DNA from 2 places in the Paenibacillus sp. 10L310 genome. Region 2 is predicted to be linked to the other one. Evidence: predicted binding sites of a transcription regulator. Region 2 holds the regulator's gene; the other holds the start of a gene.
The links. The regulator CtsR, encoded in region 2, represses protease genes until heat stress. The targets are predictions, from matches to a motif close to ATGGTCAATAAAGGTCAAACA.
Positions count from the first base shown of each region.

Region 1: the regulator CtsR is predicted to act here: its motif matches at 7,874-7,894, upstream of clpP (ATP-dependent Clp endopeptidase proteolytic subunit ClpP).

Region 1 is NZ_JBFTKC010000030.1:5,493-18,138, forward strand. It holds gene eno (phosphopyruvate hydratase) at 1-1,258, opposite strand, end outside; gene gpmI (2,3-bisphosphoglycerate-independent phosphoglycerate mutase) at 1,498-3,042, opposite strand; gene tpiA (triose-phosphate isomerase) at 3,044-3,796, opposite strand; gene AC1DE7_RS30195 (phosphoglycerate kinase) at 3,833-5,014, opposite strand; gene gap (type I glyceraldehyde-3-phosphate dehydrogenase) at 5,166-6,173, opposite strand; gene AC1DE7_RS30205 (sugar-binding transcriptional regulator) at 6,280-7,305, opposite strand; tRNA gene AC1DE7_RS30210 (tRNA-Arg) at 7,732-7,806, shown strand; gene clpP (ATP-dependent Clp endopeptidase proteolytic subunit ClpP) at 7,983-8,579, shown strand; gene AC1DE7_RS30220 (stalk domain-containing protein) at 8,747-9,844, opposite strand; gene AC1DE7_RS30225 (SIMPL domain-containing protein) at 10,232-10,984, opposite strand; gene AC1DE7_RS30230 (HPr family phosphocarrier protein) at 11,141-11,410, opposite strand; gene whiA (DNA-binding protein WhiA) at 11,666-12,604, opposite strand; gene AC1DE7_RS30240 (gluconeogenesis factor YvcK family protein) at 12,611-12,646, opposite strand, start outside.
Region 2 is NZ_JBFTKC010000026.1:197-12,842, forward strand. It holds rRNA gene rrf (5S ribosomal RNA) at 47-163, shown strand; gene AC1DE7_RS28965 (GNAT family N-acetyltransferase) at 342-1,517, shown strand; gene AC1DE7_RS28970 (CtsR family transcriptional regulator) at 1,979-2,440, shown strand; gene AC1DE7_RS28975 (UvrB/UvrC motif-containing protein) at 2,472-2,996, shown strand; gene AC1DE7_RS28980 (protein arginine kinase) at 3,025-4,095, shown strand; gene AC1DE7_RS28985 (ATP-dependent Clp protease ATP-binding subunit) at 4,281-6,743, shown strand; gene radA (DNA repair protein RadA) at 7,016-8,383, shown strand; gene disA (DNA integrity scanning diadenylate cyclase DisA) at 8,397-9,473, shown strand; gene pssA (CDP-diacylglycerol--serine O-phosphatidyltransferase) at 9,519-10,250, shown strand; gene AC1DE7_RS29005 (nucleoside triphosphate pyrophosphohydrolase family protein) at 10,376-10,771, opposite strand; gene AC1DE7_RS29010 (PIN/TRAM domain-containing protein) at 10,945-12,030, shown strand; gene ispD (2-C-methyl-D-erythritol 4-phosphate cytidylyltransferase) at 12,113-12,646, shown strand, end outside.

The DNA of each region.
Region 1 (12,646 bases), on a different contig from region 2:
GACCATTGTATTGAGCCAGTTCACCCAGTTGATCCTCAATGCGGAGCAATTGGTTGTACTTCGCGATACGGTCTGTACGGGAAGGAGCACCCGTTTTGATTTGACCAGCGTTAGTTGCAACAGCGATATCAGCGATTGTGCTGTCTTCGGACTCACCGGAACGGTGGGAGATTACAGCTGTGTATCCTGCGCGTTTAGCCATTTCGATTGCATCAAATGTTTCAGTCAATGTACCGATTTGGTTAACTTTGATCAGGATGGAGTTACCGATACCTTCGTTGATACCTCTGCCCAGACGCTCAGTGTTTGTTACGAACAGGTCATCCCCAACGAGTTGTACTTTGTCTCCCAATTTCTCAGTGAGCAATTTCCAACCATCCCAGTCATCTTCGGACATACCGTCTTCGATTGTGATGATTGGGTATTTCTCAACCCATGAAGCCAGAAGGTCAACATACTCAGCGGAAGTGTAAGATTTACCTTCGCCAGCAAGTGTGTACTTACCATCTTTGTAGAACTCAGTGGAAGCAACGTCCATACCCAAGAATACGTCAACGCCTGGTTTGTAACCAGCTTTTTCAATTGCTTCGATGATTGTAGTGATTGCTTCTTCGTTCGAACCAAGGTTCGGTGCGAAACCACCTTCGTCACCTACAGCTGTGTTCAAGCCTTTGGAGCTCAATACGGATTTCAAGTTGTGGAAGATCTCTGCACCTACGCGAAGAGCTTCTTTGAAGCTTGGTGCTCCAACTGGAAGAACCATGAACTCTTGAACGTCGATGTTGTTGTCAGCATGCTCACCACCGTTGATGATGTTCATCATTGGTACTGGCAATGCTTTAGCGTTGAATCCGCCCAGGTAAACATACAATGGCAGGTCCAGAGCGTCAGCAGCTGCGCGAGCTACTGCCATGGATACAGCTAGGATTGCGTTAGCGCCCAGTTTACCTTTGTTTGGCGTACCATCCAAAGTGATCATCAATTTGTCGATACCCAGTTGATCCAATGCATCCATACCGATAACTTCTGGAGCGATTGTTTCGTTTACGTTTTTAACAGCTTGCAGAACGCCTTTACCGAGGTAACGGGATTTGTCACCATCGCGAAGCTCAACTGCTTCGTGGGCACCAGTGGATGCACCAGATGGAACGATTGCGCGTCCGATTGCGCCGGACTCCAGGTATACTTCAACTTCTACTGTAGGGTTACCGCGGGAGTCGAGGACTTCGCGAGCGTACACGTCAGAAATAATAGTCATTTGTGATAATCTCCTTTATAGTTGGGATTTAATTTTTGGACCAACTTGTGTTTGCCCTTATTTCACTATGTCAGCAGAATCGTCTTCCGATCGCTGTTATCCCCTGATTTCTTTGAACTTACTTTCATAAGTTGAAATCATGTGATAAAGGCGAGCGCTTCGCTTCTTCAGACTATTTCTGCTGCCTTCGTTCAATGTGCAAACGCCAAACCGTCCAATTATATATGTTGTTGCGTAACTTATTTACGGGTAGAGATAACGGATGTACCTGTCATCTCAGCCGGTTTAGGCAATTGCATCAGGTCAAGGATCGTTGGCGCGATATCTGCCAGGATTCCGCCTTCACGCAAAGTTACATTGGCATCCGTAACGATGAATGGAACCGGGTTCGTTGTATGAGCTGTGAACGGACGTCCTTTCTCATCGAACACCATATCCGCGTTACCATGATCCGCCGTGATCAGTACAACGCCGCCTTTGGCAAGTACTGCATCCACAACACGGCCCATGCACTCATCTGTTACTTCAACCGCTTTGATGGTAGGCTCCAGCATGCCGGAGTGTCCAACCATGTCAGGGTTAGCAAAGTTCAGAATGATGGCATCATGTTTGTCTGCTTCGATCTCGCGAACACATGCATCAGCTACTTCATACGCACTCATCTCTGGTTGCAGGTCATACGTTGCAACTTTTGGTGAGTTGATCAGTACACGAGTTTCGCCCGGAAGCTCCACATCACGACCACCGCTGAAGAAGAAGGTAACGTGCGGGTATTTCTCAGTTTCTGCAATACGCAGTTGTTTTTTATTGTTCTGTACAAGGACTTCACCCAGGGTGTTGTCGAGGTTCTTCGGCGAATAAGCCACATAACCTTCAACCGTCTCGCTGAACAAAGTCAAGCATACAAAGTGCAAGCCCACAGGGAACTTCGGACCACGATCAAAACCGCGGAAATCCTGGTTCGTGAATACTTGCGACAACTGGATCGCACGGTCAGGACGGAAGTTGAGGAAGATAACGGAATCGCCGCTCTCAACCAAACCTACCGGCTCACCATCCGCTTTAACGATAACCGTTGGTTCAACGAATTCATCAAATACGGATTTCTCATACGATTCTTCAACCGCTTTGAGTGGGTCAGTGTATTTTGGTCCATCTCCATAAACGATGGCACGGTATGATTTCTCAACCCGTTCCCAACGTTTGTCACGGTCCATCGCGTAATAGCGACCTTGAACCGTAGCGATTTTACCTACACCGACTTCTTCAATCTTAGCGATCAGTTTCTGCATGAAGTCTTTACCACTGTCTGGCATAACATCACGGCCATCCATGAAAGCATGAATATATACATCATTCATTCCTTCTTTTTTGGCCAGATCTAGCATAGCAAACAGGTGGTCGATGTGACTATGTACGCCGCCATCAGACAACAAGCCGTAGAGATGAAGTTTTTTGCCGCTTTGTTTCGCTTCACGAACGGCTTTGACAAGTGTTTCATTGTCGTAGAACTCGCCGTCACGAATGGATTTGGAGATACGGGTCAAATCCTGGTATACGATCCGGCCGGCACCAATGTTCAGGTGACCTACCTCGGAATTTCCCATTTGCCCTTCTGGCAAACCTACAGCTTCACCGCAAGCAGTGAGCGTTGTATGTGGGAATTGGCTCATGAAACGGTCATAGTTCGGTTTCTTGGCTTGCGCTACCGCATTGCCTTCCACCGTGTTACGCAGACCAAAGCCATCCATGATGATCAGTGCTACAGGTTTTGGAGCTGTCATCTTACTTCGCCCCCTCAACAAGCGCGATGAACGAAGCCGGCTGCAAGCTGGCACCGCCAACAAGTGCGCCGTCGATGTCGCTTTGTCCGAGGTATTCTGTTACGTTCTCTGGTTTAACACTGCCGCCGTATTGAATACGAACTGCATTCGCAACCGTCTCGTTGTACAGATCCTTCACCAGCGTACGAATGTAAGCAATAACTTCATTCGCATCTTGGGAAGTGGAGGATTTGCCTGTACCAATCGCCCAGATTGGCTCATAAGCGATAACAACTTGGGCCGCTTGCTCTGCAGACAGACCTGCAAAAGCAGCTACTGTTTGCACTTTGCATACGTCTTTTGTTTGGTTCGCTTCACGCTCTTCAAGCGTCTCACCAAGGCAGAAGATTGGAGTCAAACCGTGACGGAATGCTGCATGCAACTTTTTATTGACAGTCTCATCGGTTTCCGCAAAATATTGACGGCGCTCCGAGTGACCAATAATGACATAATCCACACCCAGGTCTTTCAGCATCACGCCGCTGATTTCACCTGTGAATGCACCGTTATCTTCAAAATGAAGATTTTGTGCACCAATTTTGATGTTTGTGCCTTTAACGGCTTCTACCAGGGATGGCAGATTTGTAAACGGTGCGCAGATTACAGTCTCTACGCCTTCAACTTCCGCTTTTCCTTTAACTTCCTGAATGAAGTCATTGGATTCGGAAACCGTTTTGAACATTTTCCAGTTACCTGCGATAATCGGTGTTCTCATGGGTTTCAACTCCTTCATGCTATAGGCTACTAAAACTTACTTGTCGTTCAATGCCACTACGCCTGGAAGTACTTTACCTTCCATGAACTCGAGCGATGCACCGCCACCTGTAGAGATGTGGTTCATCTTGTCAGCCAATTTGAACTTCTCAGCTGCTGCTGCGGAGTCACCGCCACCAATTACAGTGTAAGCTTCTGTCTCAGCGCAAGCTTCCGCTACTGCACGAGTACCGTGGGAGAATGGCTCGATTTCAAATACGCCCATTGGTCCGTTCCACACAACCAATTTGGAGTTTTTGATTACATCAGCATAGATCTCACGTGTTTTAGGACCGATGTCGATACCTTCCCAATCTGCTGGGATACCATCGATGTCAACGATTTGTGTGTTTGCTTTCGCACTGAAATCGTCAGATACTACGATATCTACCGGCAGGTAGAAGTTTTTGCCCAATTTTTTCGCTTTTTCGATAAAACCGAGAGCAACATCAAGTTTGGAATCATCCAGCAAGGATTGTCCAATTTCATGTCCTTGTGCTTTGAAGAACGTGTAAGTCAGACCGCCACCGATGATTACGTTGTCTGCAATGTTCAGCAGGTTGTCGATTACATCGATTTTGTCCTTAACTTTGGATCCACCAATGATAGCTGTGAAAGGACGCTCAGGGTTGGAAATTGCTTTACCCAACACTTCAAGTTCTTTCTCCATCAACAAACCGGACACTGCTGGAAGCAAGTGAGCGATTCCTTCAGTCGAAGCGTGTGCTCTGTGAGCCGCGCCAAACGCATCGTTAACGAAAACATCAGCCAGTTCAGCAAATTGTTTTGCCAGTTCCGGATCGTTTTTCTCTTCGCCTGCGTGGAAACGAACGTTTTCAAGCAACAATACGTCGCCGTTGTTCAGTTCAGCGATTTGAGCTTTAACAGCGTCACCAACGGAATCGTCAGCTTTAACAACTGTTTTACCAAGCAATTCAGACAAACGCTCAGCTGCTGGAGTCAAACGCAAGGATTCAACCACTTCGCCGTTAGGACGACCCATGTGGCTTGCCAAAATGACTTTAGCGCCTTTTTCAATCAAGAAGTTGATTGTAGGAAGCGTTGCACGAATACGTTTGTCATCTGTAATTTTACCATCTTCGAGCGGCACATTGAAATCTACACGGACAAAAGCCCGTTTTCCTGTCAATTCGATATCGCGTACACTTTTTTTGTTCATCTGTATTTCCTCCGCACCCATGTATTTGGTGGACCAATCAAGAGCTAAAATCCCTCGTCAATCCTGGTGTTTTTGAGAAATTTGCAAAATGTAGATATATAAAGAGCGGAAACAATATAGCATCTGTTTCCGCTCTATGTTATTACAGATATTACTTAATCATTTTTGCAAAGTGCTCCAAAGTGCGAACCAATTGTGCAGTGTAGGACATTTCATTGTCATACCAAGCTACAGTTTTAACCAATTGTTGGTCGCCAACAGTCAGAACTTTAGTTTGAGTTGCATCAAACAGGGAACCGAAAGTGATTCCTTGGATATCGGAAGATACGATTTCGTCTTCTGTGTATCCGAAAGTTTCTGGATCGGAAGCTTCTTGCATAGCTGCGTTAACTTCTTCAGCAGTTACTTTTTTGTTCAGAACAGTTACGAGCTCAGTCAGGGAACCAGTAGCTACTGGTACACGTTGAGCTGCACCATCAAGGATGCCTTGCAGTTCTGGGATTACCAGACCGATTGCTTTAGCAGCACCAGTTGTGTTAGGGATGATGTTTTCAGCTGCTGCGCGAGCACGACGGAAGTCACCTTTAGGGTGTGGAGCATCCAACGTGTTTTGGTCGCCAGTGTAAGCGTGAATTGTAGTCATCAAACCTTGAACGATTCCGAATTTGTCTTGCAGTGTTTTTGCCATAGGTGCCAGGCAGTTTGTTGTGCAAGATGCGCCGGAGATTACAGTTTCAGTACCGTCGAGGATTTCATGGTTTACGTTGTAAACGATGGTTTTCATGTCGCCAGTAGCTGGTGCGGAGATAACAACTTTCTTAGCTCCACCTTTCAAGTGTTTCTCAGCTGCTTCTTTAGTTGTGAAGAAACCAGTACATTCCAGAACGATATCTACGCCCAGGTCGCCCCAAGGAAGTTCTTCCGGGTTACGGTTAGCCAATACTTTAACTTCTTTGCCGTTCACTTTGAAGAAGCCATCGTGTACTTCAACATCGCCATCGAAGCGACCTTGAGTTGTATCATATTTGAGCAAATGAGCGAGCATTTTAGCGTCAGTCAAGTCGTTGATTGCTACTACCTCGATGCCTGCTACATTTTGAATACGGCGGAATGCCAAGCGTCCAATACGTCCAAAACCGTTAATACCTACTTTAATCATGAGTAAGTTCCTCCCAAGTTTTGATTAATTTTTTATGAAACTTATATATTCAAGACAGACGGTGAAGTCCGTCAAGACAACAATAGTTGTGATGCAAAGTAAAACCTTATTCCATTTCAGCAACGATGACTTCGGCAGCAGCCTCATCAATAATCAGAATATCTTCCTGACCAAATCGTAACACGGAATGTATAGCAGCAGCTTTGCTTTTGCCACCTGCAATTCCAATCACAACATCGGTTCGTTCAATATCCTGAAGTCGCATACCCAGTGTAAGCATGGTATGTACCACCTTACCCTGATCATTAAAGTAATAACCGAAAGATTCAGATACGGCCCCTTGCTCCTGAAGTTCATCTATAATCTCCGTCGCAAGTTTGCGTCTTTTGGCCATCTCTACGGCATCACCAATTCCATGAATAACAATCCGTGATTGCCTGATCAGCTGCAGAATCTCCTGAACACTAGGGTCCTGGATTAATGATTCATAGGCATGATCACTGAGCAAATCCGGTACATGCAGGAGTTTGTATTGCGCCCCTACCCGTTTTGCCATTGTGGATGCGATCGTATTAGCCTGAATTTCAAGGCTTTCTCCAAGTCCACCGCGTGCTGGTACGAACCAGACACCTTTGAGCGATGTTGGCGGATTTAGTTGTTCTGCGACTTCGGCCGTTGTTGAACCGCCAGTAACGGCGACAACGTCGTTGTCACTCATGATATTGCCGAGAGCCTTCGCTCCGGCTCTGCCCAGTTCCCTTTTGGCAAATGGAGAAACGTCCGAATCGCCAGGAACCACAACTACCTTTTGCAGACCGTATGCTTGCTTGATGCGCTCTTCCAGCTCGGATAATCCGAACAGCTCTTTGGCTACGGGCTCTAACTGCTGCAGCAAATCATACCCTGCCTCGCTGATCTTCATTCCTGCACTGTCAATTTCAATAAGTCCCTGAGCCTTTAACAGATCGGTCTCAGCCCTCAGAACCCGCTCGGTCATCTGCATGGAATTAGCTAACGTTCTCCGTCCGATCACATCCGATAACATGATCTGTTGCAGAATCGTATACCTCTTTTTCAAGATATCCATGAGATCAGGCAGAAGCTGCTTTTGTACTTCTAAAATCGTTCGCATGCTTTCCACTCCCGCAAGTTCTCGTTCTAAGCTCTCTTTCGTGGCCCTAAAACGTCCCGGGTTAACTTTTTAAGTCCCACGTCTATTCTACCTAAAACTGACGTGACATGCAAGTGTTTCAACGTGTTATTTCGACACGCATGCAGCGTTTGTACGCGCCTATTTTCACAATCCTAGACTTCCATGATCTAGGACTAGCTCACGCATACCATATATAGAAGAAACACATGAATTCAATCTACATATCGCTCACAATCACATTTCATACAGCATGTCCAAAACCTCTAATAGCATTTACTTAAATGCACTCTTTATCCACTCTTCTTCATCATGATCATTTTTAGGTTAATCCAAACCAATACCACAACGAACTGCTTGCAATTAAATATTTCATGAGCTATAATCATTATTGCTGTCACATAATGTGCGCCCGTGGTCCAATGGATATGACGTAGGCCTCCGAAGCCTGAGATCCAAGTTCGATTCTTGGCGGGCGCGCCATTTTTATTTAACAGCTCATAACCCATTTAACCAATGAAACCGGAAAGGTTTCTTTTTTTTGCAAGTTAGTTTGACTTTCTTTGACTTTTTGTTTGGAATTGTTTATTATGTGGGTAATACGGTAACAGTTTAAGTATAAACACCAATAACATTTACATTCCAAGGAGGTTTTTCACGTGAGTTTTATTCCAATGGTCGTTGAACAGAGCAACCGGGGTGAGCGCGCCTACGACATCTACTCCAGATTGCTGAAGGATCGTATTATTTTCCTTGGTAGCGATGTTAATGACGTAGTGGCTAATGCCATTATGGCACAGATGTTGTTCCTGGCTGCGGAAGATCCGGAGAAAGACATTCACTTATACATCAACAGCCCAGGCGGATCGATTACAGCCGGTATGGCGATTTACGATACAATGCAATTCATCAAACCGGATGTATCTACCATCTGTGTAGGTATGGCGGCTTCCATGGGTGCATTCTTGCTGAATGCCGGTGCAAAAGGTAAACGTTTTGCATTACCAAACAGTGAAATTATGATTCACCAACCACTTGGTGGTGCACAAGGTCAGGCTTCTGACATCGAAATCCGTGCTCGCCGCATCCTGAAAATGCGTGATACGTTGAACCGCATCATCTCTGAGCGTTCAGGTCAACCGCTGGAGCGGATTGAGAAAGATACAGATCGTGACTACTTCATGAGTGCTGCTGAAGCCGCCGATTACGGTATCATTGATAAAGTTATCGAAAACGTAGGATCACAAGGCATCTAAGTGTGACGTAGACCACGGTCTATGCGTTAACATAGTCAGCACCTAACGTAATCAGCAACATATAATTGTGTTGTCTATACGAGAAGAAGCCCTCATCATAATTATGATGAAGGCTTCTTTTTTCATTTTATAAGGAAGAAAACTTGAGAGTGCATAATAATGATTCTTTATTTGGTTCCATTTACATTACTGAAAGGTTCCGTGCCTTTAGGGAGAAGCTCTTTATACGTAAATGGCATTTCAGGGAATCCCTCTGCATACGCCGTATACTCATACAACTGGAAGAACACAACTACACCCGTTGGTGTCACATAGAAATCTTGATCTTTATTTAACCCTTTGTAACCGTCGAGGTACCCGCCGCGGGCTTTCAGTTGTTCACCCACTTTTTTACTCAACGTCTCGCGCATGGTTTTGTTATTTTGCAGCACATCATCTAACGTAAGCTCCTTACCTGTGTCCAGTGCAAAGGTGTGGCCCGTACGGTATGTCATACCATGAGCGCCAGCATAATCTTCGTATCGTTGTGTAATGAGTCCCAGCACGCCTTTTTCGTTGTACGTCACTATATAGGAGCTCTCAAATGCATATGGACGGTTGGCTGTTGCACCGCCGAATTCAGATGTCTGTTTCTTGAAGTCAGCTACATAAGCATCCACTTCGTCTTTCAGCACTTTGTTGATCGCCGCTTCAGCTTCTTTGCTGGCAAGTCCACTCACCTGCGGATATTGAACATCTACTTCAGCATTTTTTACAGTGACATTAACTGTTGCTGCTTTAATTTTAACGTTATTTTGTTTCACCTTGCTGAGTGTCAACGTTTTGGTTTTGGCATCCCAATTCCCCTGTACACCCAGATAATCTCTCATTGCTGAGAATGGAATATACAATCGACCCTGAATCAATTTCGCTTCCACCTGAGGGTAATAACCGTTAATATAAACGTTTGGCTGTCCATCCATCAGGCTAACGGTCATCGCATTGTTGGCTGCTGTTACCGTATATGACTTGGTTTTCGCATCATATTTCAGCGTTCCACCTGCCACATCTTTAACTGCCGTAAGAGATACCCAAGTTGAACCACCTTGAAGAAGTCCTTTTTGAGTCAGTGTTTTTCCACCCGACTTCAGGGTCACCTCAGCTGTGGTTGTCACTTTCGAGGATACCGATGCCGCCTGAACCGAACTGTCCTGCCACACCGAACCGCTACCTACAATAATTCCTGTTGCAAGCAACGCACTTGTCCATTTTTTCCATGATGTCATATATAAAACTCCTCTCTGAATTCACAATTAGGGATCATTGCGTATGTAATCCTGACCTGATCGCATATCTCATACGCTCACCTCTCTATTATAATTAACCCGATTTCGGAAAGGTTTACAGCTCGAGTTACAATGTTGATGAATATCAGTAGGAAAATATATGGGGATATGACCTTTTTGTCACGAACAACTATACAAAAAAGATACCAATATACAGCATTTCATGTTGCTTCAAAAAGGTACCCTTCTATATAACTTCATCAAAGTTTGCTTTTCCAACAAAAAAAGACTCTGTCCACAGGACAAAGTCTTTGTCATTATTTCGTTGTACCCTTCAAATGACACTTAAAAAGGTTCTTGAGTTTACAATCCTTAGTTCGATCTTGTTTATTTCATTTCATACGTGATATTCAGAATTGTACTTACTTTAACCTGGCCTGTTTCAATCTCAGTACCACCTGCTGTATCTTGTGCTTTGGACATCAACGCCTCGCTTGCATAGAATACAGGCACATCGGCATCACCTTGGCTCACGGAAAGAACAGCACCCAGTTGACGTTTAACTGCTTTTGCAATGGCGCCCGCTTTCACATCTGCATTGGCAACAGCTTTTTCAATCACTTGGGATTCATAACTTTCCGGATTTTCTACAGTAAAGCGTACGTTTTCAATATTGTTGGCACCCGCACCCGAAGCAGCATCGAGCAACTCGCCAATCTTGTCCATTTGACGATATGTGACTGTCAGCGTATGATGCGCTGTATATCCTTTAATTTGTTGTCCGTCTTTTTCGCTATACGTATAGTTGGGTTGTACAGAGAACTGACTCGTTTGAATGTCGTCTGCACTGATCTTCCACGTATTCTTAAGCAAGTTGGATACTTTTTGAACTTTGGCAGCATTCGCTTTTTGAGCAGATGCAGCTGTCTCTGCAGTACTGTTCACACCAATAGACAGATACGCGATATCAGGCTTCACCTGAATCTCACCTTTACCCACAACATTAATCACATTCTGTTGTACTCCCTGAACCTCTGCAGCGTAAGCATAGTTACCTGGTGCAACCCATGCTGTTCCTCCAACAAGCAATGTACTTGCCACCAGCACCGCACCAAACGGTTTCATCCATTGTTTACCCATCACGATAGCCTCCTTATGTGTTAACATCTCAAACTTTAAACGATTTGATACCTTAACAGACGGGACAAATTCCATAATGTTGCACTTGACGATAGCAAATACGTCAATAACGCAAAAAAGCCCCTTTCGGGACTTCTTCATTGGATTGATCATATCTTATTGGTTTTCGAGCTCTTCCTTGCTTACCAGACTAACTAAAGCGTTTACAGCCTGTTCGGCATCCGCGCCCTCTGCACTAATCTGAATTTCCGTACCTGTGCTAATTGCAAGGCTCATGATCCCCATGATACTTTTTGCATTAACTTTTTTGTCGTCCTTCTCGACGAACACTTCAGACGAGTACTTATTCGCTTCTTGAACGAACAGTGCAGCAGGTCTGGCATGGAGACCCGTTTTCAAACGGACAACTACCGGGTGCTTTGTCATGGAAACTTACCCCCTATTATGAAATCTGGACATTAAATACACAATTATATTTAAACAACATTATACCATTAACCCGTGCAGGACACTAGAAGAAAAAACTCAGGGTGCTTTGGAGGACATTATCTTGCCCTAATTTCATCTTTTGCACAGCGCATCCAATGACCTAAGTGAGTCTCCCAGATCCTTAACGGTTGACTTTCCCGACCTTTCTGTTCAGCAGAAACAGCGGACCTTGTTACTTTACCCTACTCCGTCTTAACCATAACGTTCTGTGCGTACTTTCTCAGCCAGCTCATCAATTTTACGAAGCCGATGGTTCACTCCCGACTTGCTGACTGTACCTTTAAGGAGCTCGCCAACTTCCTTCAAGTTGATATCCGGATGAGCGAGTCGAACCTCCGCCACTTCGCGAAGTTTCTCAGGCAAAGATTCCAGACCAACTTCCTTTTGTAACAACCGGATATTATCGATTTGTCTTACCGCCGCTCCAATCGTTTTGTTCAGGTTGGCGGTCTCACAATTGACAATCCGGTTAACGGAGTTACGCATGTCTCGCATAATTCGTACATCTTCAAACTTGAACAAGGCCTGATGAGCACCAATGATGCTGAGCAGCTCAATGATTTTCTCGCCTTCCTTAATGTATAGGATGAATCCTTTTTTCCGTTCTATACACCGGGCATTCAGATGAAATTCATTGGCCAGGTCAACCAGTGCCTGACAGTGCTCTTCATACATAGACGCAATCTCCAGATGGTACGAGGAACCTTCCGGATTATTAACCGATCCACCGGCCAGAAATGCACCGCGAAGATAGGCCCGTTTACAACAGTTTTGCTGAAACAATTCCGTACTGATCCCTGGGGTAAAGAGAAAGCCCTCAGATACAATATGAAGACTATTGAGAATCTCCTGTACCATGGTTGGAATACGAACAATATATACATTGTTCTTTTTCAGCCGCATTTTTTTGCGGACCAGTAATTCCGTATGCACTTGAAAATGCTTTTTAAGCAGAGAGTATGCCCGTCTTGCAATCGCGGCATTCTCCGTCGAAATATCCAAGATCACTTTTTTATTCGATAACTGCACTGCACCAAGCATACGGATGAGGGCTGAAAGTTCCGCCTTTTCGCAGCACGGTTCGCTCTCGATCATGGTTAATTCTTTTTTGGTCTGTGCTGCAAACGACATGGGACTTCACCTCTTCCGTAACATCCAATTTTGTACCAGTTG
Region 2 (12,646 bases):
TCAGTTCCATATCTGATTTTAAGAAGCTATGCTTCGACAAATCGCGTTTGGTGGCGATGGCGGAGGGGTTCCACACGTACCCATCCCGAACACGACCGTTAAGCCCTCTAGCGCCGATGGTACTTGGACCGCAGGGTCCTGGGAGAGTAGGACGCCGCCAAGCGAAGAACCACTGCCGATGTTATTCGGTGGTGGTTTTTATTTGTTTATTTTAGGGGATGCGGAAGCATCTCTTATTTGACTTTGTAAGAATCCTCTGACACACTCTAAGGGGTACATATATCAGATATCAGGCCATGATTTGGATTGATATAACTCTAGCGAATGGGGTGTAGGACAACATGGAAATTCAGAAATTGACGGTAGATGATTTTGAACCGGCGATGGCACTCTCCGAATATGCTTTTCAAGTAGTAATGAGTGAAGAACAGAAAGAAAAACGGCGGAGTCAATTTTCGTCACAGGATATATGGGGTGTATATGAGGACGGGCAGCTAGGAGCCAAACTTCACATCATTCCTTTTCAAACCTATATTCATGGCAGATCGTTCGAGATGGGCGGTATTGCGGGTGTAGCCACCTGGCCAGAGTATAGACGCAAAGGCTGGGTAGCGGGTCTGCTGAAGCATGCGTTGGAAGAAATGAATCGTAACAAACAGAGTATATCTTTCTTGCATCCATTCTCTTTTGGTTTCTATCGGAAGTATGGATGGGAGACGTATGTTGAATTTAAACGTTATAAAGTACCTACAGCTCATTTGCCTCAGAAAAAAGCGACACCTGGAACAATTCGGCGTGGGGATCCGGGCCTCAGCATATTAAAGGAAGTATACAGTGCTTATGCTGAGCGTTATAACGGAACTCTGGTTCGAGATGATGCAAGGTGGGAGAATTCAGTTCTTGTTAATGGGGCCAGCCAGAAGGCTGTATATTACGATGAAGCTGATGCAGCACAAGGTTATCTTTTATATGAGGTTAAGGAAAATAAATTTACCATTAAAGAGATCATCTATCTGAATGAAGAGGCTAGGCAAGGGCTGTGGACCTTTATTGCTAACCATGATTCCATGATCCAGGAAGTTACGTTGCAGGCGCCTGCCAGTGATACGCTTGCCTTCCAATTGGATAACCCACGGATTCAGCAGGAGATTGTACCTTATTTTATGGCGCGTATCGTTAGTGTAGAGCAGTTTATATCCCAGTATCCATTTGCAAGCCAGGACTCACCGGTTCAGATTGTACTTCAGGTAGAAGATGCCCACGCTCCATGGAATGAAGGGGTATGGCAATTAAACGTGGCAATGAACGGAACAGCGTCCATATGGAAAACAACGGAGCCAATTACTGATGATCAGATCATTAAGGTGGATATTCAATCCCTTACCGCGGTGCTGATGGGATATCGCAGACCAACGGAAATGGCACGAATCGGAAGAATTCACGGACCGAACACAGCAATCAAGGCTTTGGAACAAGCGATTCCTGAACGGGAAACCTATTTGCTCGATTTCTTCTGATGACTATTCCCACTGCTCCATTTAACTTGATTAGCTTATATAGAAATACGGCGTGATTGAAAGACAAATGGACTTCTCCAGAAATTTTGGGGAGGTTTTTTTGTGTCCGGGGAATATTTCGTGTAAAATCGTAAAAAATGAATAGTGACCCCACTTGGCAAAACCACAAAATATGCTATAATGGTTATAAAGTCAAAGAAAGTCAAAGTCAACTAAAGGTTTAATACTTAAGTAGCTTTCTTTCTACAATCTGATGCATGATCGCCAATATACGGGATTCATTTCATCGGAGGATCAAGGGAATATTAAAGGACCTTCGTGCTTCCTTCGCTCTCCTGTTGACACCATTGGAAGCAAGATTCGCTGTTTCCCTGATTGGTTAAATGGGTAGAGAAGGTGTACTCTGTGGGGGCGTGTGGGTCCTTATTGACTTAACGTTTCAGACAGTGGAGGATGATTGGATGCGTAATATCTCTGATATTATCGAACGATATCTGAAGAGTATTTTGCATGAAAGTCCCGAAGGAATGGTTGAAATTCAGCGTAATGATCTGGCAGATCAATTCTCATGTGTACCTTCCCAGATCAATTATGTCATCAGCACACGTTTTACACTCGAGAAGGGATACCTGGTAGAGAGTAAACGCGGCGGTGGTGGTTATGTTCGCATACAGCGCATTGAATTACCGGCCCAATCAGCTCTGCATAATCATTTGCACCATAGTATTGGTGAAGAGATCGGGCAGACAGCTGCCGAAGGTCTGATCTATCAATTGGAAGAAGCGCGCTTCTTGAACAAGCGGGAAGCCGGGTTGATGCGAGCTGCTGTATCTAGAGAGGTTATATTGGTCAAACTTCCTTACCGGGATCAAATTCGTGCCAGAATGTTGAAGGCGATGTTAATATCTTTGCTCGGTAAATGAAAACTATCGGGGTCAAAGGAGGTACATCAATATGCTGTGCCAAGAATGCAATAAACGTCCGGCGACACTTCATTTTACGAAGATCGTAAATGGAGAGAAGACGGAATTCCATATTTGTGAGTCATGTGCCCGTGAAAAAGGGGAAATGATCCCTGGAACAGCAGGTGGGTTTTCCATTCACAACTTGTTGTCCGGATTGCTTGATTTTGATCCAGCCGGCAAAAGTGGATCGGCAGGAACACCACCTGCAAAAGCTCTTCAATGTGAAGAGTGTGGTATGACGTACGCACAATTTAGTAAGATAGGCCGGTTCGGCTGCAGTTCATGTTATAAATATTTTGACAGTCGTCTGGATCCTTTGTTCAAGCGGGTTCATGGTAATACGTCCCATGTAGGCAAAGTGCCTGCACGAGCTGGTGGTCGCATCAAGGTGAAACGGCAAATTGCTGATCTGAAGCGTGAGCTACAAGAGAGCATCGCACAAGAGGAATTTGAAGAGGCGGCTCAGATCCGTGACCAGATCAGAGGACTTGAAAAAGGAATAGCTCAGGAGTAAAGTTTGTCATGAGTAGGAGGGATGCGTAATGCCTAATCTGCGCTTTACAGAGAAGGCGCTCAGCGACTGGATGCGCAGTGATGCGGCTGATTCCGAAATTGTCATTAGCAGCCGTGTCCGGATTGCACGCAACCTTCAGCATGTTCCGTTTCCGATGCTGGCTTCCAATGAGCAATCGGAAGAGGTGCTGAATAAGCTGAGCGAAGTACTTCAATACGATGACGTTCATGCCTTTGGGGATTTTCATACGTTGGATCTGATCGATATTGACGAACTCGACAAACGGGTGCTGGTGGAGAAACATCTCATCAGTCCAAGTCTTGCGAATGAATCCAGGAATGGTGCGGTTATTCTCAGTGAGGATGAGTCTGTCAGTATTATGATTAATGAAGAGGATCATCTTCGTATCCAGTGCCTCTATCCGGGGTTTCAGGTGAAAGAAGCCTGGGAGAAAGCTTCCGCAATAGATGATGCTTTTGAAGCGCACGTGGATTATGCTTTTGATGATCGCAGAGGATACTTAACCAGCTGCCCTACCAATGTAGGTACAGGCGTCAGAGCATCGGTCATGATGCACTTGCCTGCCCTGGTGATGACACAACAGATTGGCCGTATTCTAACCGCAGTTTCCCAAGTGGGATTGACGGTAAGAGGGATATACGGTGAAGGTAGCGAGGCGATGGGTAACCTGTTCCAGATCTCGAACCAGATTACTTTGGGACAGACCGAACAGGAAGTCATCGAGAACCTGCATGGTGTTGTGTTACAGATGATTGGTCATGAACGTACAGCGAGAGAACGGTTAATTACCGACTCCAGACTTCGGATTACGGATCGGGTCATGCGTTCTTATGGCATATTGTCTCATGCAGCTATTGTTGATTCCAAGGAAGCTGCACAGCGCTTATCGGATGTACGCCTTGGCGTGGATCTCGGATTGTTGGATGGACTGTCCATCACGGTAATGAATGAATTGAATGTGATGACACAGCCGGGATTTTTGCAGAAAACATTCGGGGAAGATATGCGCACAGATGAGCGTGACATATACCGTGCTCAGTTGATTCGTGATACGATCAATGCAGCGAAGCAGTCCTAGTTCAGCCTGATATAGTATTGAATTATGGTTTCATGCCGCATTGCGGCTTTTATATAATAAGGCATGTACAAATGCCAAATGACTTTATTCGCAGCATGGCTGCAAACAAAAATGATATGAAGAATACGACGGTTATTTCATTATATGACCCTCGTTTTATCCAAAACCATGGAGGTGCAGGAGATATGATGTTTGGAAGATTTACGGAACGGGCCCAAAAGGTGCTCGCACTCGCGCAGGAAGAAGCTGTCCGTCTCGGTCATAATAACATCGGTACTGAGCATATTTTGCTCGGCCTCATTCGTGAAGGCGAAGGCATCGCAGCCAAAGCACTGATCGGCCTGGGACTCGGATTGGAAAAAATTCAGGATGAAGTAGAAACGCTAATTGGCCGTGGCCAAGAGCAACCTACCAACATTGCATATACGCCACGTGCGAAAAAAGTAATTGAACTGTCTATGGATGAAGCTCGTAAATTGGGCCACACTTATGTAGGCACAGAGCATATCCTGCTCGGATTGATTCGTGAAGGCGAGGGTGTTGCAGCACGTGTGCTCAATAACCTAGGAATTAGCCTGAACAAAGCACGTCAACAAGTGCTGCAATTGCTTGGCAGCAGTGAAGCTGTATCCAGCCATAATGGCACACCTGCCAATGTAAGCACACCAACGCTGGACAGTCTGGCACGTGACCTCACGGCTTATGCGAGAGAGAACAACCTGGACCCAGTCATTGGACGTAGCAAAGAAATTGAGCGTGTCATTCAGGTGCTCAGCCGTCGTACGAAGAACAACCCGGTATTGATCGGTGAGCCAGGTGTAGGTAAAACAGCGATTGCTGAAGGCCTTGCACAAAAAATCATTGCAAATGAAATTCCGGAAACATTGCGCGACAAACGGGTAATGACCCTGGATATGGGTTCTGTAGTCGCTGGAACCAAATATCGTGGTGAGTTTGAAGATCGTCTGAAAAAAATCATGGATGAGATTCGCCAAGCAGGTAACATTGTCCTGTTTATCGACGAATTGCATACCTTGATTGGCGCAGGCGGAGCTGAAGGTGCCATCGATGCTTCTAACATTTTGAAACCGGCTCTGGCCCGTGGAGAATTGCAATGTATCGGTGCGACAACACTGGATGAGTATCGTAAATACATCGAGAAGGATGCAGCGCTTGAGCGTCGTTTCCAACCGATTACTGTAGATCAGCCTTCTCCGGAAGAAGCGATTCAAATCTTGCACGGCTTGCGTGACCGTTATGAGGCGCATCACCGCGTGAAAATTACGGACGAAGCAATTGTGCAGGCGGTTAAACTGTCTGACCGTTACATTACAGACCGTTTCCTGCCAGATAAAGCGATTGACCTGATTGATGAAGCGGGTTCCAAAGTAAGATTGAACTCTTACACGATCCCACCAAACCTGAAACAACTGGAAAGCCGTCTGGAAGATATCCGTAAGGAAAAAGACGCTGCAGTTCAAAGTCAGGAGTTCGAAAAAGCAGCAGCTCTGCGTGATACGGAACAAAAAATTCGTGAAGAGCTGGATGTAACGAAGAACCAGTGGAAAGAGAAACAAGGTCGCACCGATTCCGAGGTTACTCCTGAGGATATCGCACAAGTGGTAGCCAGCTGGACAGGAATCCCTGTGAACCAACTGAAAGAAGAAGAGACACAGCGTCTGATGAATCTGGAGTCTATTCTACATGAACGTGTCATCGGTCAGGATGAGGCAGTGAAGTCTGTCAGCCGTGCGGTTCGTCGTGCTCGTGCGGGACTTAAAGATCCAAAACGTCCGATGGGTTCATTCATTTTCCTCGGCCCTACAGGGGTAGGTAAAACAGAACTTGCTCGTGCTCTGGCTGAAGCGATGTTCGGCGATGAAAATGCAGTAATCCGGATTGATATGTCCGAGTATGGTGAGAAGCACTCGACTTCCCGACTTGTCGGAGCGCCTCCAGGATATGTTGGGTACGAAGAAGGTGGCCAGCTGACAGAGAAAGTTCGTCGCAAACCATATTCCGTAGTCCTGCTCGATGAAATCGAGAAAGCACATCCAGAAGTATTCAATATCTTGTTACAAGTGCTTGAGGATGGTCGTCTGACGGATTCCAAAGGTCGCGTCGTTGACTTCCGCAATACGCTGATCATTCTAACATCCAACGTGGGTGCCGAAGCGATCAAACGTAACTCTACACTGGGCTTCACTGCAGTTGTAGATGCAGGAGCAGATTATGACAACATGAAGGGGAAAGTGATGGATGAGCTGAAGAAAAGCTTCCGTCCAGAGTTCCTTAACCGGATTGATGAAATTATCGTGTTCCACTCACTTGAAGAAAAACACATCGCTGAAATTGTTACGCTTATGAGTGAAGAACTTCGTAAACGACTGCTTGAACATGAGGTCGATTTCGAACTCACTGACAATGCCAAGTCTTTCCTTGCGAAGTCAGGCTTTGATCCAGCTTACGGTGCGCGTCCGCTTCGTCGGGCGATCCAGAAGCATATCGAGGACAAATTGTCCGAAGAGTTGCTCACAGGTAACGTAACCAAAGGGGATTCATTGCTCATCGACGAAGAGAACGGTGCACTGTCTGTTACGAAAAAAGACGTGGTCGTTCCGTCCAATGAGGAAATCGAAACTAAATAATATTTAGCAAGCTTTGGAGTTAAACTTCAGCTTGTATTGATCCATAATCCTTAATCAAATCCTTCCCGGCTTCGGCCGGGGAGGATTTTTTGCACTTTGGACAGAAGACGGACATGATTATGTCAGGAACATGTGTAAAGTTTGCGATAATCCTTTACGAAAAATCTCAAACAATGGTAAACTTTTAGTAACCCTGCACGTCAGGGAGTTTGGGTGAAATTCGTCGAATAATGCAAAATGCTGTTATAAAATTAAATTATAGGAGTGCTGAAGTGGCCAAAGTTAAAACCAAGTTTCAATGTACGGAATGCGGCTATGAAGCCCCCAAGTGGTACGGTAAGTGTCCGGGTTGTCAGTCATGGAATTCAATGGTGGAAGAAACAGAGACGGTGGTCAAAACACAAGGGAGAAATTCTCCTCTGTTTGACAGTAAAGATAAACCGCTTCCTATCATAGATATAGATAGCGGTCAGGAACCGCGTGTACAGACTGGAATCGGAGAGTTGAACCGGGTATTGGGTGGCGGAATCGTTCCGGGTTCACTCGTTCTCGTGGGCGGAGATCCGGGTATTGGTAAATCAACGTTGATGTTGCAGACGTCCCATGCTTTGACGCATTCGGGTTTGCGTGTGTTATATGTTTCCGGTGAGGAATCAGTCAAGCAAACCAAATTGCGGGCAGACCGTCTCGGGGCACTCTCTGCCGAGTTGTATGTACTGTGTGAAACGAATATGGAACGTGTAGAGGAAGCGGTGGATCAGATCCAGCCGCATTTTCTGGTCATCGACTCCATTCAGACGGTATATCTTCCCGAAGTTACCAGTGCGCCGGGTAGTGTTGCACAGGTAAGGGAATGTACGTCAAGGTTCATGCGGATTGCCAAAGGCAGAGGCATTGCAACGGTTCTTGTGGGGCATGTTACCAAAGAAGGTGCTATTGCCGGTCCACGTATGTTAGAACATATGGTGGATTGCGTGCTTTATTTTGAAGGAGAACGGCATCATACGTATCGCCTGCTGCGTGCGGTGAAGAACCGTTTTGGTTCCACCAATGAGATTGGCATTTTTGAAATGGGTGAGGATGGACTTCGTGAGGTGGGCAATCCGTCCGAACTCTTTTTGTCGGAACGTCCACTGGGTGTAGCAGGTTCAACGGTAGTTGCCAGTATGGAGGGGACACGTCCTCTGCTCGTGGAATTACAGGCGTTGATCTCAACCACCCATTTCCCTTCTCCCCGCCGTATGGCAACAGGGGTAGATCTGCATCGATTAAATCTGATCATTGCAGTGCTGGAGAAACGGATGGGGATGTTTTTACAGACCCAGGATGCATACTTAAATGTAGCTGGTGGAGTACGGTTGGATGAGCCCGCTGTAGACTTGGCGGTTGCTGTCAGCATTGCATCCAGTTTGAGAGATGTACCGACCAAGCCAGACGACGTCATCTTTGGCGAGATCGGTCTGACAGGTGAAGTTCGAGCCGTATCACGGGCCGAACAACGAGTGAAGGAAGCCGCAAAGCTGGGCTTCAAACGAGTCATTTTACCAGAAAAAAGCTTAAAGGGCTGGAAACATCCTCGCGGGATACAACTGATCGGTGTGAATACCGTGGCAGATGCACTAGCGGTTGCTTTAGATTAGGGGGCATAACAAGATGAAAGATATGAGCCAACTGGATAATATGAATGAGTTGTTAAGGCTGATCGCACCAGGTACACCTTTCCGCGAAGGTCTGGAAAATGTGCTGCGCGCCAAGACGGGCGCACTGCTTGTTGTAGGATACAGCCCTGAAGTAATGGAAGTGGTGGATGGGGGATTCTCGATTAACTGTGATTTCTCCCCGAACTATCTGTATGAACTCGCCAAAATGGATGGAGCCATTATTCTTAGCGAGGATTTGAAGCGTATTCTTTACGCCAATACCCAGTTAATCCCGGATTCATCTATCTCTTCATCAGAGACGGGGATTCGTCACCGGACGGCAGAGCGTGTAGCAAAGCAAACGGGTAAATTGGTCGTATCCATATCGCAGCGCCGGAATATCATTACCTTGTATCAGGGAACACTTCGTTATTCCCTCAAGGAAATCGGGGTTATACTGACCAAAGCGAATCAAGCGATTCAAACCCTGGAGAAATACAAAGCGGTATTAACACAGTCCCTTACGAATCTGAGTGCTTCGGAATTTGAGGAATTAGTAACGATTCCTGAAGTGGTTAATGTGATTCAGCGTACCGAAATGGTGATGCGGATCAAAACGGAAATCCAACGGTACATTCATGAACTCGGGAATGAGGGACGACTCATTTCCATGCAAATGGAAGAACTTGTGGGTACAACGGAAGAAGAGGCCTGGTTATTGTATAAAGACTATGCCCGTGACGACAGTGATGACAAAATCCGTGAAATTATCGTGGGACTGAAAAGATTGTCGGACGATGAGTTGCTGGATGCACATCATATTGTCCGTCTTCTCGGCTATCCATCATCAGCGGCTACTTCTGAGGATTCGGTTGCCCCTCGTGGATTCCGGGTATTAAATAAGATCCCCCGCCTGCCCAATGTCATTATCCATAATCTGGTGGATCAATTCGAACAATTGCCTCATGTTATTATGGCTACAATTGAAGAACTGGACGAAGTGGACGGTATTGGTGAAGTTCGTGCCCGGACCATTAAGGAAGGCCTCAAACGTTTGCAGGAGCAAATGTTTATCGACAGACAGATGTAAGGGTTTGCCTATATAAAGGCTTGAAATGGATGAGGTGAAACAACGATGCTAACCAGATTCATTCCGAATCTCTTTACCCTGGGTAATCTGTTTCTTGGAATGATGGCAATTTTGCTTGCGATTGATGGAAATTACAGTTTGGCTGCCATTATGGTCATTGTAGCGATGCTGCTGGATGGTCTGGATGGCCGAGTGGCACGTGCACTCAATGCCCAAAGTGAATTCGGCAAGGAACTGGATTCCTTGTCTGACATGGTTTCCTTTGGTGCAGCACCAGCCCTGATCATATTTATGGTGTCGTTTCAAGATTCAATGCCGATCCTCGCCTGGATCGCAACAGCGGCTTTTCCGATCTGTGGAGCCATTCGTCTTGCACGGTTTAACGTTCGTCCGGGAATTCCCGGGTACTTCACAGGTCTGCCGATACCGGCAGCCGGCGGGGTACTGGCCACACTGTCCTTGTTCAATAAGGATATTGGCCCGGTTAGCATGATGATTGCTACGTTGCTGTTATCGTATCTGATGGTGAGTTCGCTTAAATATCCCAATTTCAAAAAGGTCGGTTTGCCACGCAAGGCAATCTGGATTGCACCATGGGTTGTGTTATTTGCGATAGCCGTAGCCGTTATTTTCCCGGAGCAGTTATCCAAGTTGATCTTTATTCCGTTGGTGTTATACGCCCTGTATGGAATGAAGCATAATGTGCGAACAGCGGCCTCACGTAGTCGGGCGAAAAAGCGCAAGGATGAGAAATCTTCCCGTCCTTCCGATCGTTAAGTCGCCTTGGGGACAACACTATACAAAGAAAGCACGTACTCTCCTGAACTGGAGAATGCGTGCTTTTTGTTTATTCAGATCTATTTACGGTAAAAGAAACCCTTACGGACGACATACATATCTTCTTACGACAGATTAAACATCCCTAACGTTGAACACTTCTGTGATTCGTGATTTACGACCTCTTCCATGTTAATGTCCAGCAGATTGCAGAGAGCCGACATGTAGAACAGGTTCCGCCCTAGCTCAGAGCTGATGACCTCTCTGCAGTTCTCACACAACTCACCTTCCACATGCGTTTCCAGCAGGCCCTTGGTTTGAGCGATATCGCTCTCCGGGGCATATTTCTGCTTGGTGGCGTGCAGCTCGATGCAGCCGCATTCGGTAATGGCTTTGGACACGGCACGGTTAACAGACGCTCCGGCTTGTCCCGTTTTGGACAGTACATCAATCAGGCTGCGATGACGCAACAACAGTTCAGAAACTTGATCCTGGAAAGCCTGTAAACTTAGCGTACTCATTTTGCCACTCACCTCGGGATATGAATTGAATTCATTATATGCCAATAATTTACCTACTTTCAACTGACGATTGCAACATTTCCAAAAAGTTCTTCCAGATGGGATTAGCAATTCAGGAATTGGATCATACTGGATATAAAGATCAAGATACATTGAAGGAGGTGCAGGGACTAATGTGGAAAAAAGGCATTTTAACTTTTACAGGATTGTGCGGTGCATGGTTCGGCTACACGGCATATCATCTGGCAGGAAAATCGGTCCCATGGATGGCGGAGTGGATTCAGTCAGCAGGATTACTGGGAGCTGGTATATCGACGCTGCTGGGAGCTGTAATGTTTATGGCTGTATGTAATATTGGTGGAACATTGATGGCAGACAGGCTGCATAGTGGAATTGATTCATTGGCAAAAGTACCTATGAACGAATTGGCTGCAGGTGCTGCAGGTACCGTTGCAGGATTGCTCGTGGCCTTGTTACTTTACCCTGTTGTGGGATGGATGGGGACGGCAGGAGAAGTGCTGCAAGTGGCGCTGACGGTGATTAGTGCTTATTCCGGTTATACCCTTGCCATGGCGAAGAAAGACGATCTGGGGGCCTTCTGGATGTCTGGACGATGGGGTCATCCCGAGGTGGACGAGGACAGACGGATGGAAGAACATAAAATTCTGGATACCAGTGTTATTATCGATGGGCGTATCGCTGATATATGCAAGACCGGATTTATTGAAGGCACGATCGTAATTCCGGAATTTGTTCTGGAGGAGTTACAGCATATTGCCGATTCATCGGATCTGCTCAAGCGAAACAGAGGACGGCGTGGACTGGACATTTTGAACAAAATCCAGAAGGAACTTGATGTAAAAGTCCTGATCTACGAGGGGGATTTCGAGGAAATCTCCGAGGTGGACAGCAAACTGGTTAAACTGGCTAAAGTGCTTCAGGGCAAAGTGGTCACCAATGACTTTAACCTGAACAAAGTGTGCGAACTCCAAGGTGTATCTGTGTTGAACATTAATGATCTCGCCAATGCGGTTAAGCCGGTTGTTCTGCCAGGTGAGGAGATCATGGTGCAGATCATCAAGGATGGCAAGGAGCATGGTCAAGGTGTAGCCTATCTGGATGATGGCACAATGATCGTTGTGGAGGGCGGACGCGAGTATATCGGCATGATGATGGAAGTGCTGGTGACCAGTGTGTTGCAGACTTCAGCGGGACGAATGATTTTTGCCAAGCCGAAACTGTTGGAAAAAGCCCAATAAAGCGGTATGATGGGTAGTGTATCGTTGAATGATATTGTATATCTTTGGACGATAAACTGACAGACAAGGCAGGGATTGCGGCATGGATAAAGGGTGGGGCGTTGTCATTGTGGCAGCAGGTCGCGGAACCCGGATGGGGACGACCGAGAGCAAACAGTTTCTGTTGCTGCAGGACAAGCCCGTTTTCATACATACGCTTGAGGTATTTGCTGTGCTGGACGAGATCCGCGAGATGGTGCTGGTCACAGGAACCGCAGATGTTGAACGCTGCCAGGATTGGGTAAAAGAATACCAACTGGATTCACGTGTCCGTGTTATCCCCGGAGGGAAAGAGAGACAACATTCTGTCCATAAAGGCCTTGAGGCACTTGGGACGGATTGGGTTCTCGTTCACGACGGGGTACGTCCTTTTGTGAACCATGAGCAGATCAAGGGATGCATGGCGGCCGCCATAGCCGGTGGTGGAGCAGCTGTACTGGCGGTTCCCGTGAAGGATACGATCAAACAAGTGAATGCGGAAGGAGTCGTTACGGCGACGCCAGACCGTAGCAGTCTGTGGAGCATTCAAACCCCGCAGGCTTTTCGTCTTTCTTCCCTGCTCTCCGCCTACGAATCA